3 regions of the Micromonospora sp. DT233 genome follow, and region 2 is predicted to be linked to each of the others. Evidence: riboswitches for the same ligand, from Rfam matches in the RefSeq annotation. Region 2 holds a riboswitch; each other region holds the start of a gene.

Region 1 (3,262 bases), on a different contig from region 2:
TGCCGGCCGGTGCCGCGCCCTCGTCGGGGTGGCCCTCGGCGTGGGCGGGGTCACCGGCGGCGTGGGCGGGGTCACCGGCGGCGTGGCCGCTCTCGGCGGCCGGGGTGACGGGGCCGGTCAGGTGGCCGGCCCCGTACGCCGCGCCGAACATCGCCGCGAGGCCGAGGGCGAAGCCGCTCAGCTTCGTCGCCGTGTTCATCGTGGCACCTCGTTCCCTGCGTCCGGCGGCGTCACGCGCCGCGTTCCTTGGCTCGGGCGGCGTCACGCGCCGCGTTCCTTGCGTCGGGCGGCGTCACGCGCCGACGAGCTCGTAGCCGGCCTCGTCGACGGCGGCGCGCACGGTGTCGGCGTCCAGCGGGGCGTCGCTGGTGACGGTGACCCGGCCGGCGGCCAGGTCCACCTGGACGTCGCTGACGCCCTGGATCGCGCCCACCTCGGCACTGACCGAGCTGGCACAGTGCCCGCAGGTCATGCCCTGCACCTGGTACGTCGTGGTGACCATCGAAATCTCCTCTCCGCCGCGCCCAACGTTACCCCCGGGGGGTAGACGTGGCGCGGACCACCGGCATTCCTCACCAACCCATACCCCGTTGGGGTATTGGCGGCACGGACGACCGTAACATACCCCCGAGGGGTACGCTATCCTCGGCCCATGACCGGACCGACGCCCGCCCCCGTCCGGGGGTACACCGCCAGCAAGGATCAGCTGCTCGCGCGGCTCCGCCGCGTGGAGGGCCAGGTCCGTGGCATCGAGAAGATGGTCGACGAGGACCGCTACTGCATCGACGTGCTCACCCAGATCTCCGCGATCCAGGCCGCCCTGGACAAGGTCGCCCTGGGCCTGCTCGACGGCCACGCCCGGCACTGCATGCGCGAGGGTGCCGCCGAGGGCCGCGCCGACGAGGTGGCCACCGAGATGATGGCCGCCGTCGGCCGCCTGATGAAGCGCGGCTGACCCCCACCCGCCTCGTGGATCATGGACTCGTGGTGCCGGGAATGTGAAGATCTGCGCCTTTCGCCAGGCACCACGACTCCAAGATCGACGAAGGACGTCGTCGCGGCGGGCGAAGGTTCGACGTGCACGGATGGGGAGCAACGGCACTGCGGAGCGTGACCGGGCGCGGGGCGCGCGTGAGAGCAACGTCACTGGCCACCGAGGGTGAACACGAAATGACGCTTTTAGTCGGCATCCGGACGTAGATCCCCAGCGGCGATCTCGGGTAACCTCGCTGCCGGTCACCGCCGAAGGCGCGCAGCGGCGCCTGCGGTGCCGCCGCCCAATCGTCGCGAGACGAACCGGGGAACCAGGTAACTGGGGTGAATCCGCACCAGCGGTAGGGGCCACTTCCGCCCCGAACCCGTCAGCTAACCCGGTCGGCGGTCGACGGAAGGGAACACTGTGACGGCACCCCTACGCCGCTGGTTGACGCCCGTGGTGGCCGTGTTCGCGGCGTTCGCGGTCCTCGCCGGGCCGGCAGCCCCGGCGCTGGGCGCGCCCTCGGCACCCAAACCCTCCGGGCACGAGGAGGACGACGAGCCCAAGCTGATCACGGACGTCATCGAGGCGGCCAACCGCGACTACACCCAGGCCAAGTCGAAGCTCGCCAAGTCCAAGAAGCGCCAGACCCAGCTCGCCAAGGAGGTGGAGCGGGCCGAGAAGGAGTTGGACTCGCTCGCCCCGCAGGTCAGCGAGATGGCCGCCCAGGCGTACCGGACCGGGCGGATCGGCGCGATGAGGATGCTGCTGGACAGCGGCACCCCGGACTCGTTCGTCGAGCGCGCCACCGCCCTGGATCAGCTCAACATGATCAATGCTCGGAAGCTCGGTGAGGTCAACCGGGCCAAGAAGGACGCGGAGCTGGCCAAGCTCGCGCTCGACGCCGAGATCCGCGAGCAGCAGAAGCAGACCGCGGTCATGGCGAAGAAGAAGCAGGACGCCGAGGAGTCCCTTGCGCTGGTCGGCGGCGAGGGGTTCACCGGCGGGCTGGTCAACGCCACCTCACCGACCGCCCGGATGGCACCGGGCCGCGACTCGGACGGCGGCTGGCGCCCCGAGTCGTGCAGCGAGAACGACCCGACCACCTCCGGCTGCATCACCCCGCGCACGCTGCACGCGTACAAGGAGACCAGGCGGGCCAACTTCAAGCGGTTCGTCGGCTGCTACCGGCCGGGCGGGCCGTGGGAGCATCCCAAGGGCCGGGCCTGCGACTGGTCGTTGCAGAACAGCGGCTTCTCCCGCTGGCACAACAACGACACCCGGATGTACGGCAACAACCTGGCGGCCTTCCTCATCCGCAACGCCGACAGGCTCGGCATCTACTACGTCATCTGGAACAGGCAGATCTGGTTCCCGGCGACCGGTTGGAAGTCCTACAGCGGGCCCTCCGACCACACCGACCACGTGCACATGTCGCTGCTCTGACCGAGCGCACCACGCCAGCGAGGGCCGTCCCGCCGAAGCGGAACGGCCCTCGCCGCGTCGTCGGACCCGACCGAATTCCCGTCGCGGGCTCGGCCGGGTGGCTCAGGCGGCGGCCACGGCCGAAGCTGCCGGGGCCGGGGCGCCGGCCGCCGCCATCGCGTCCGGGCCCGCCGGGCCCGCCGAGGCGTTGCCGACGGTGGGGACGATGCCGGCGGGCACCGCAGCCACCGTCCGCACCCCGCCCGCGCTGAGCCGGTACGACATCCCGACCACCGTGCACCGCCCGTTGGCGACCTCGGCGGCCAGCACGGAGGAGCGGGCCAGCATCGCCTCGACGGTCTGCCCGATGTGGATGTCCACGATGTCGTTGATGTCCTCGACCCCGCGCTCGGCGGCCCGTTGCAGGCTGGGCACCACGGCGTCCACCACGGCCCGCAGGTGGCCGACGGGTGGCTCACCGGTGCTGGCCGCCGCCCTGGCGGCCTGCACCGCGCCGCAGGAATCGTGGCCGAGCACCACGACCAGGGGGGTGCCCAGCACGGTCACCGCGTACTCGACGCTGCCGAGCACCTCGGGGCCGACCGTGTGCCCGGCGGTGCGGACCACGAAGAGGTCGCCCAGCCCTCGGTCGAAGATGATCTCGGCGGCCAACCGGGAGTCGGAGCAGCCGACGATCACCGCGAACGGGTGCTGACCGTCGGCGACGGCGGCGCGGCGGTCGGCGTCCTGGTTCGGGTGGTGCGGCACGCCGGTGACGAAGCGGTGGTTGCCGTCGTACAGCTCGGCGAGCGCCCGCCCGGGGTCGCACGCGGCCCGGCGGTCGCCGGGGGGTGCGGCCTC
Region 2 (3,262 bases):
GGTACCGGACCAGCTTCGACGAGGTGCGGTACATCGCCTCCGTGTACCAGGTGCCCTGGGCGGCGAAGCCCTCGTGCTCCAGCCCGATCGACTTGGAGTTGACGTACCAGTTGCCGGCGTGCCAGGCCACGTCCTTGGTCTTGACGTGCTGGGCGATGTGGCCGTCGGACGAGCGCAGGGTGTAGTGCCAGCTCACGTAGGTCGGGTCCTGCACCATGTTGACCGTGCCCGCGTAGCTGCCCTCGGTGTCGTGGATCAGGATGTATTCGACCTTCTGCTGCTTCGACCGGTTGGCGAGGTCGTGGTTGCCGTAGTCGCCACCGCCCAGGTCCTGGTAGGGCGCGGGGATCCACTCGCAGGAGATCGCCGATGGGCACTCCACGCCGTCGGCGCGCGGCGGCGCCAGCAGGCCGAGCAGGTCCAGCCAGGACTTCTGCGGGCGCACCGCGCGGCCGGCGAGGGTCACCCGCTGCCCGTCGTCGGTCACCCGGCTCTCGCCCTGAGCGATGGTGCCGAAGACCTCGTCGGCGAAGGCCGCCGCCGCGTCGGTGCGCTCCGCGCCCGAGTAGCGGGCCACCGCGCCGTACCAGGCCGCGGGGTCGGTGCCGGCGCCGACCGGCGCACCGATCTGCCGCTGGTACGACGCGAGCAGCGCCGCGCCGCCACGGATGTTCGTCGACGTGTCGCTGCGCAGCGCCGCCTCGTCGGCCCCGGTGAGGGTGGCCGCGGTGTCGAGGGTCTGCAACGACTGCGTGCTCGGGGCCGGGTCGGCCTGCGGCGGGGCGGGGGCGAGGGTGCGGCGGGCGCTGTCCCCGCGCGGGTCCTCGGTGCCGGCGTCGTGGTGGGTGCCGCCCGGCAGGGCGGTCACGTACGCGGCGTCGGTGAGGTGCATCGGCCCGTATCCCGCGCCGGTGCTCGGGGTGCCGGCGTTGGTGTCCCAGCGGGACTGGAGGAAGGAGACGCCCAGCAGGACGCTCTCCGGCACGCCGAACTCGGCGGCGGCGGCCGCGTACTGCTGCTGTCGGGTGAGGGCCTGGTCGGCCGCGGCCGGGGCGGCGGCGGTGCCCAGGGGCACGAGGGCCGTGGTGGCGGCCACGGCGGCGGCGAGCAGGATTCGCCTGCTCGCCGGCATGACGGGACGTTGCATCGAATCTCCTGAGGGGTCTTCGGTTGAGGTCACCTTCCCGCCGCCGCACGCCCGCCGTCAATAGCCTTCCGGCTGGTGCTTTTATGTGAAGGAAACTTGCACCGTCGGGTCAGGTGGCTGGTCGCACGGCCCGGCGGGTTGCGGATCCATAACGGTCGTCTCTATCCTGATCAATCGTCGGCCGGTAGCTGCACCGCCCAGCCGGGCGGTGACGGCCCGACACCGCCGAGTCGCCTCCGGGCGAGCCGGGGACCCAGGTTCCACCGGGGTGAATCCGCAGCACCGCTGCGGTAGGGCGCTCTCCCTTCCGCCCGAACCCGTCAGCTAACCCGGTAGGCGGTAGGGAAGAAGGAGAACGAAGCCCGGTGGCACTCCATGCCCCGCGGCACCCGGCACGCCGTTCGGCTCCGGCCGACGGGATGCCGGCCGTGCCGCGTCCACGCTGGTCCCGCTTCACCACCATCCTCGCCGCCCTCGCCGGTGCCGCCGTCGCACTGACCGGCACCCCGACCGTGGCCCACGCCGACCCCTCGATCGCCGAGATCGAACGGCAGATCGACCAGGACTGGAACAAACTCGAACCGCTCATCGAGCGGCACAACGCCACCCGCCAGGACCTCGCCGCCAAGCGCCGCAAGGCCGACGCGCTCGGCAAGCAGATCGGGCCGCTGCAACGCCGGGTCGACGAGGCGATGGAGAAGGTCAGCGGCTTCGCCGTCGAGGCGTACAAGGGTGAGAACCTCTCGACGGTGAACGCGCTGCTCGGCGGCGGCTCGCCCAGCCGGCTGCTCGGGCAACTGGAGATCCTCGACCAGTTCGCCGAGCGCCAGCAGCGCGACGTGCGGGCGGTCATCGAGCTCCGCGACGAGCTGACCGCCAAGAAGCGACCGCTCGACGAGATGGTCACCCAGCTCACCCGCACCGAGGCGCAGCTCGCCGCCAAGCGCAAGCAGATCAACGGCGAGATCGACCGGCTGCAGAAGCTGCGGCTCAAGGTGTACGGCAACGGTGGCGGCGGCCCGCTGCGCCCCGCCCCCTGCCCGTCGACCTACCCCGGCGGCGCCGCGGGCGTCGCGGTCAAGTTCGCCTGCGCCCAGATCGGCAAGCCGTACGTCTGGGGCGCGGAGGGCCCGAACTCGTACGACTGCTCGGGGCTGATGCTGGCCGCCTGGGCCAAGGCCGGCGTCTCGCTGCCGCACAACGCCGCCCAGCAGCGGTCGGTGACCGCCCGGGTCAGCCGCGCCGACCTGCGCCCCGGCGACCTGGTCTTCTACTATGCCGACCTGCACCACGTCGGCATGTACGTCGGCGACGGCTGGGTGGTGCACGCCTCCCGGGCCGGCGAGCCGATCAAGATGAAGCGCGCCGACGACGGCCAGGTGCACAGCTACGGCCGCCCGAACTGAGCTGTGGGAAGGGGCCTCTGCCTTCGGGCCGGGGCCCCTTCGCGCGGTTGCTCTGTTTTCGGGGGCCTCAGCGGGTGGGCCAGGTGCGCCAGTTCTGCCAGGACCGGCTCTGGGTCGGGCCGCGCTGCCCCTGGTAACGCGAGCCGTAGACCGCCGACCCGTACGGGTGCTCCGCCGGCGAGGAGAGCCGGAAGATGCAGAGCTGGCCGATCTTCATGCCCGGCCAGAGCGTGATCGGCAGGTTCGCCACGTTGGAGAGCTCCAGCGTGACGTGCCCGGAGAAGCCCGGGTCGATGAACCCGGCGGTGGAGTGGGTGAGCAGCCCGAGCCGCCCCAGACTCGACTTGCCCTCGAGCCGGCCCGCGAGCTGATCGCCGAGCGAGATCACCTCAAGGGTGGAGGCGAGCACGAACTCGCCGGGGTGCAGCACGAACGGCTCGCCGTCGGGCACCTCGATCATCGAGGTCAGGTCGTCCTGCTGCAGCGACGGGTCGATGTGCGTGTACAGGTGGTTGTTGAAGACCCGGAAGAGCTTGTCCAGGCGTACGTCGATGCTCGACGGCTGCACCAGGCTCGGCTCGAACGGCTCCAGCGCGAGCGTGCCAGCCTTCAGTTCGCTGACGAGGTCCCGGTCGGAGAGCAGCATCGCCACACCTTAGCGAGCCCGCGCGCCGGCCCTGGTCGTCGGCCCGGCGATCGGCGCGTCGCG
Region 3 (3,262 bases), on a different contig from region 2:
GGGCTGGTCGCGCCGCGCCTGCAGGTGGTCACCAGCCTCCAGGCCAAGGGCATGGAGTACGACGGGGTCGTGCTGGTCGCCCCGGGCGAGATCCGGGCCGATCCGGGCTCCGGGGTGCGGACGCTCTACGTGGCGCTGTCGCGGGCCACCCAGCGCCTCACCACGATCGACCCGACGGACTGACCCGGCGTCGCCGAGGGGCCGATATTGCTTGCACACATTGCGATGTGAGCATACATTGGGCCCGGTCCGGCTCGGGGACGGAGGGTGTCGGCGTGGGCGCAGGTCATGACCACCACCACGGCTCGGCGGCCACCGCCTCGGACCGCCACCGAGGGCGGCTCTGGGCCGCCTTCGCGCTGCTCGCCGCGCTGATGCTGGTCGAGGCGGTGGCCGCGTTCGGCACCGGCTCGCTGGCCCTGCTCTCCGACGCCGGGCACATGTTCACCGACGTGCTCGGCATCGGCATGGCGCTCGCCGCGATCACCGCCACCCGACGCGCGGGCGCCGACCCGCAGCGCACCTTCGGGCTCTACCGGCTGGAGGTCCTCGCCGCGCTCGGCAACGCCGTCCTGCTCAGCGGCGTGGCCGGCTACGTCCTCGTCGAGGCGCTCCGCCGCTTCGGCGACCCGCCCGAGGTCTCCACCGGCCCGATGCTCGCGGTCGCCGTGCTGGGCCTGCTCGCCAACGTCGCCGCGTTCGCCCTGCTGCGCGACGGGGCGAAGGAGAGCCTGAACCTGCGCGGGGCGTACCTGGAGGTGCTCGGCGACCTGCTCGGCTCGGTCGGCGTGATCGCCGCGGCTGCCCTGATCTGGGTCACCGACTGGTGGTGGGCGGACCCGCTGGTGGCCGTCGCGATCGGCGTGTTCATCCTGCCCCGCACCTGGCGGCTCGGGCGGGCCGCGGTGCGCATCCTGGTCCAGGCCGCCCCGGAGCACCTCCAGGTGACCGCCGTGCACGACCGGCTGGTGGCGGTGCCGGGCGTGGTCGAGGTGCACGACCTGCACGTCTGGACGCTGACCTCCGGCATGGAGGTGGCCTCCGCCCACCTGATGACGGCGTCGGACGCGGAGGTGGGCGCGGTGCTCACCGAGGCCCGCACCGCCCTGCGCGAGGACTTCCACATCGAGCACGCCACGCTCCAGGTGGAGCCCGGGGCCTCGGCGGGACCCTGCGGACCGTCCGGATGGTGATACCCGCCGGCGGCGGATCGCGTGGAGTATCGTACCTTTATGCCGGTTTTATGGGTTTTGATCCCGACACCATCCGTAACGGGTGCAGCGCGAGCCCCATGGGCACCGGTAGGCTCTGATCCGGCCTCCGCCGGGCGGCGCCCATCGGCGCCTGCGGTGGCCGCCGCCTAATCGCCGCAGGGCGAGCCGGGGAACCAGGTCCGTGGGGTGCATCCGCGTGAGCGGTAGGGATCTTCCGTCCCGAACCCGTCAGCTAACCCGGTCGGCGGCTGACGGAAGGACGTACACATGCCAGTAGTGACACCCGCACGAACCACCACCGCCCGGATGGCGGCGTTGCTGGTGGCGACGCTCGCCGTCGGCCTCGGGCTCGGGCCGGTCGCCCCGGCCGGCGCGGCACCGCCCGCCACCCGGCACGCCGCCGCACCCGAGCAGGACGTCGAGGGCGGCACACCCGCCCTGCGCGCCCAGCTCGAGGCGGCCAGCAAGGGCTGGCTGGAGGCCAAAACCGCCCTGGCCCGCTCGGTCAAGCGCCAGCAGCAGCTCGACGGCCAGCTCAAGACGACCGAGGCGGAGCTGACCGTGCGCAGCGCCAAGGTCGACGAGATCGCCGCCGTGGCGTACCGGTCGGGCCGCCTCGGCCCAATGGCGGCGCTGCTCAACAGCTCCACCCCCAAGGGCTTCCTCGACCGGGTCGCCGCGCTCGACGCGGTCGCCACCAACGAGGACCGGGCGCTGCGCGACCTGATGCAGACCCGCGACCAGGCCGCCGCGACCAGGCTGGCCCTCGACGGCGAGATCCGCGAGCAGCGCAAGCAGGTCACGATGATGGGCAAGCGCAAGGAACAGGCCGAGAAGGCGCTCACCGTGGCCAACCGCAAGGCCGCCACGACCCAGAGCGGCGGGTCGAACCGGGGCACCTCCAACACCAACGCCACCCCGGCCAAGCGCAACTCCGACGGCTCCTGGCCCTCGGAGTCGTGCAGCGTCAACGACCCCACCCCGGCCAGCGGCTGCATCACCCCCCGCACGCTGCACGCGCTCAAGCAGGCCCAGGCCGCCGGCTTCACCCGGTACGTCTCCTGCCACCGGCCCAGCGGCTCCGGCGAGCACCCCAAGGGGCGGGCGTGCGACTTCGCGGCCCAGAAGGACGGCTTCGGCGGGGTGGCCTCCGGCGGGGACCGCACGTACGGCAACAACCTGTCGGCGTACTTCATCCGCAACGCCGACCGGCTGGCCGTGCTCTACGTGATCTGGTTCCGGCAGATCTGGCTGCCCAGCAGCGGCTGGAAGTCGTACAGCGGGGGCAACGGTGACCCGTCCAGCGACCACACCAACCACGTGCACCTGTCGGTGATCTGACCCGCACCCCCGGTGATCCGCCCGTGCGCGGCGGGTCACCGGGGCGGGTCGCCGACGGGCTGGGTCGGCAGGTCGCTGCGGCTCAGGCCCCGGGCCGGCTCAGACCCCGGGCCGGCTCAGACCCCGGGCCGGCTCAGGCCCCGGGCCGGTCGGGCTGGGCGGTCGGGCCGTCCGCGCTGCGGTCGAGCACCTCGCCGAGCCGCTGGGCCAGCCCGAGGTGCGCCGAGCGGGCCTGCTTGAAGGCGTAGCGGAACAGCGGCGCCGGTGCGGCCAGGGTGATCTCCACGTCGATCCGGACCACCCCGTCCGGTTCGTCGCGCAGCCGGGTGTGGTTACGGACCGTCGTGGCCGGCCACTGCCGGGCCACCGTGACGATCTCGTCGTCGCCGAGCGTCAGCACGTCCGCCTGGTACGTCGCCGAGAAGCGCAGCGGCCCGGCGACGTGCCGATCGGTGATGGCGTAGCTGGACCGGGCACCCGGCCGGGGCGGCAGCCGACGCACCCGCGTGATCAACGGGTGCAGCTCGCCCTGCCGGGTGAGGTCGCCGAGCAACGCCACCGCCTCGGCCCGGGGGCAGCGGGCCTGGACCGAGTACTGAAAGCTGTCTCGCCGGAGCACGCCCCGATCGTGCCCCACCCACCCTCGGAAGGAAAGGACCGACCCGGCGCGGGTCCGTGGACTGCCGGCGCCCGGTCGGGGCCGGACG

The links. A riboswitch is a leader RNA that binds a small molecule or an ion and turns the genes downstream of it on or off. The one in region 2 is predicted to bind cyclic di-AMP.
Region 1: linked by a shared signal. The riboswitch ahead of ACLQ2V_RS06400 (coiled-coil domain-containing protein) and the one ahead of ACLQ2V_RS25690 (NlpC/P60 family protein) in region 2 are both predicted to bind cyclic di-AMP.
Region 3: linked by a shared signal. The riboswitch ahead of ACLQ2V_RS04505 (coiled-coil domain-containing protein) and the one ahead of ACLQ2V_RS25690 (NlpC/P60 family protein) in region 2 are both predicted to bind cyclic di-AMP.

What each region holds. Positions count from the first base shown of each region.
Region 1 is NZ_JBNCLB010000002.1:495,338-498,599, forward strand. It holds gene ACLQ2V_RS06385 (hypothetical protein) at 1-199, opposite strand, end outside; gene ACLQ2V_RS06390 (heavy-metal-associated domain-containing protein) at 293-502, opposite strand; gene ACLQ2V_RS06395 (metal-sensitive transcriptional regulator) at 653-955, shown strand; cyclic di-AMP (ydaO/yuaA leader) riboswitch at 1,265-1,395, shown strand; gene ACLQ2V_RS06400 (coiled-coil domain-containing protein) at 1,400-2,422, shown strand; gene ACLQ2V_RS06405 (carbonic anhydrase) at 2,525-3,262, opposite strand, start outside.
Region 2 is NZ_JBNCLB010000017.1:130,484-133,745, forward strand. It holds gene ACLQ2V_RS25685 (N-acetylmuramoyl-L-alanine amidase) at 1-1,147, opposite strand, end outside; cyclic di-AMP (ydaO/yuaA leader) riboswitch at 1,361-1,500, shown strand; gene ACLQ2V_RS25690 (NlpC/P60 family protein) at 1,567-2,553, shown strand; gene dcd (dCTP deaminase) at 2,621-3,199, opposite strand.
Region 3 is NZ_JBNCLB010000002.1:81,243-84,504, forward strand. It holds gene ACLQ2V_RS04495 (HelD family protein) at 1-183, shown strand, start outside; gene ACLQ2V_RS04500 (cation diffusion facilitator family transporter) at 276-1,193, shown strand; cyclic di-AMP (ydaO/yuaA leader) riboswitch at 1,348-1,477, shown strand; gene ACLQ2V_RS04505 (coiled-coil domain-containing protein) at 1,482-2,555, shown strand; gene ACLQ2V_RS04510 (SRPBCC family protein) at 2,689-3,174, opposite strand.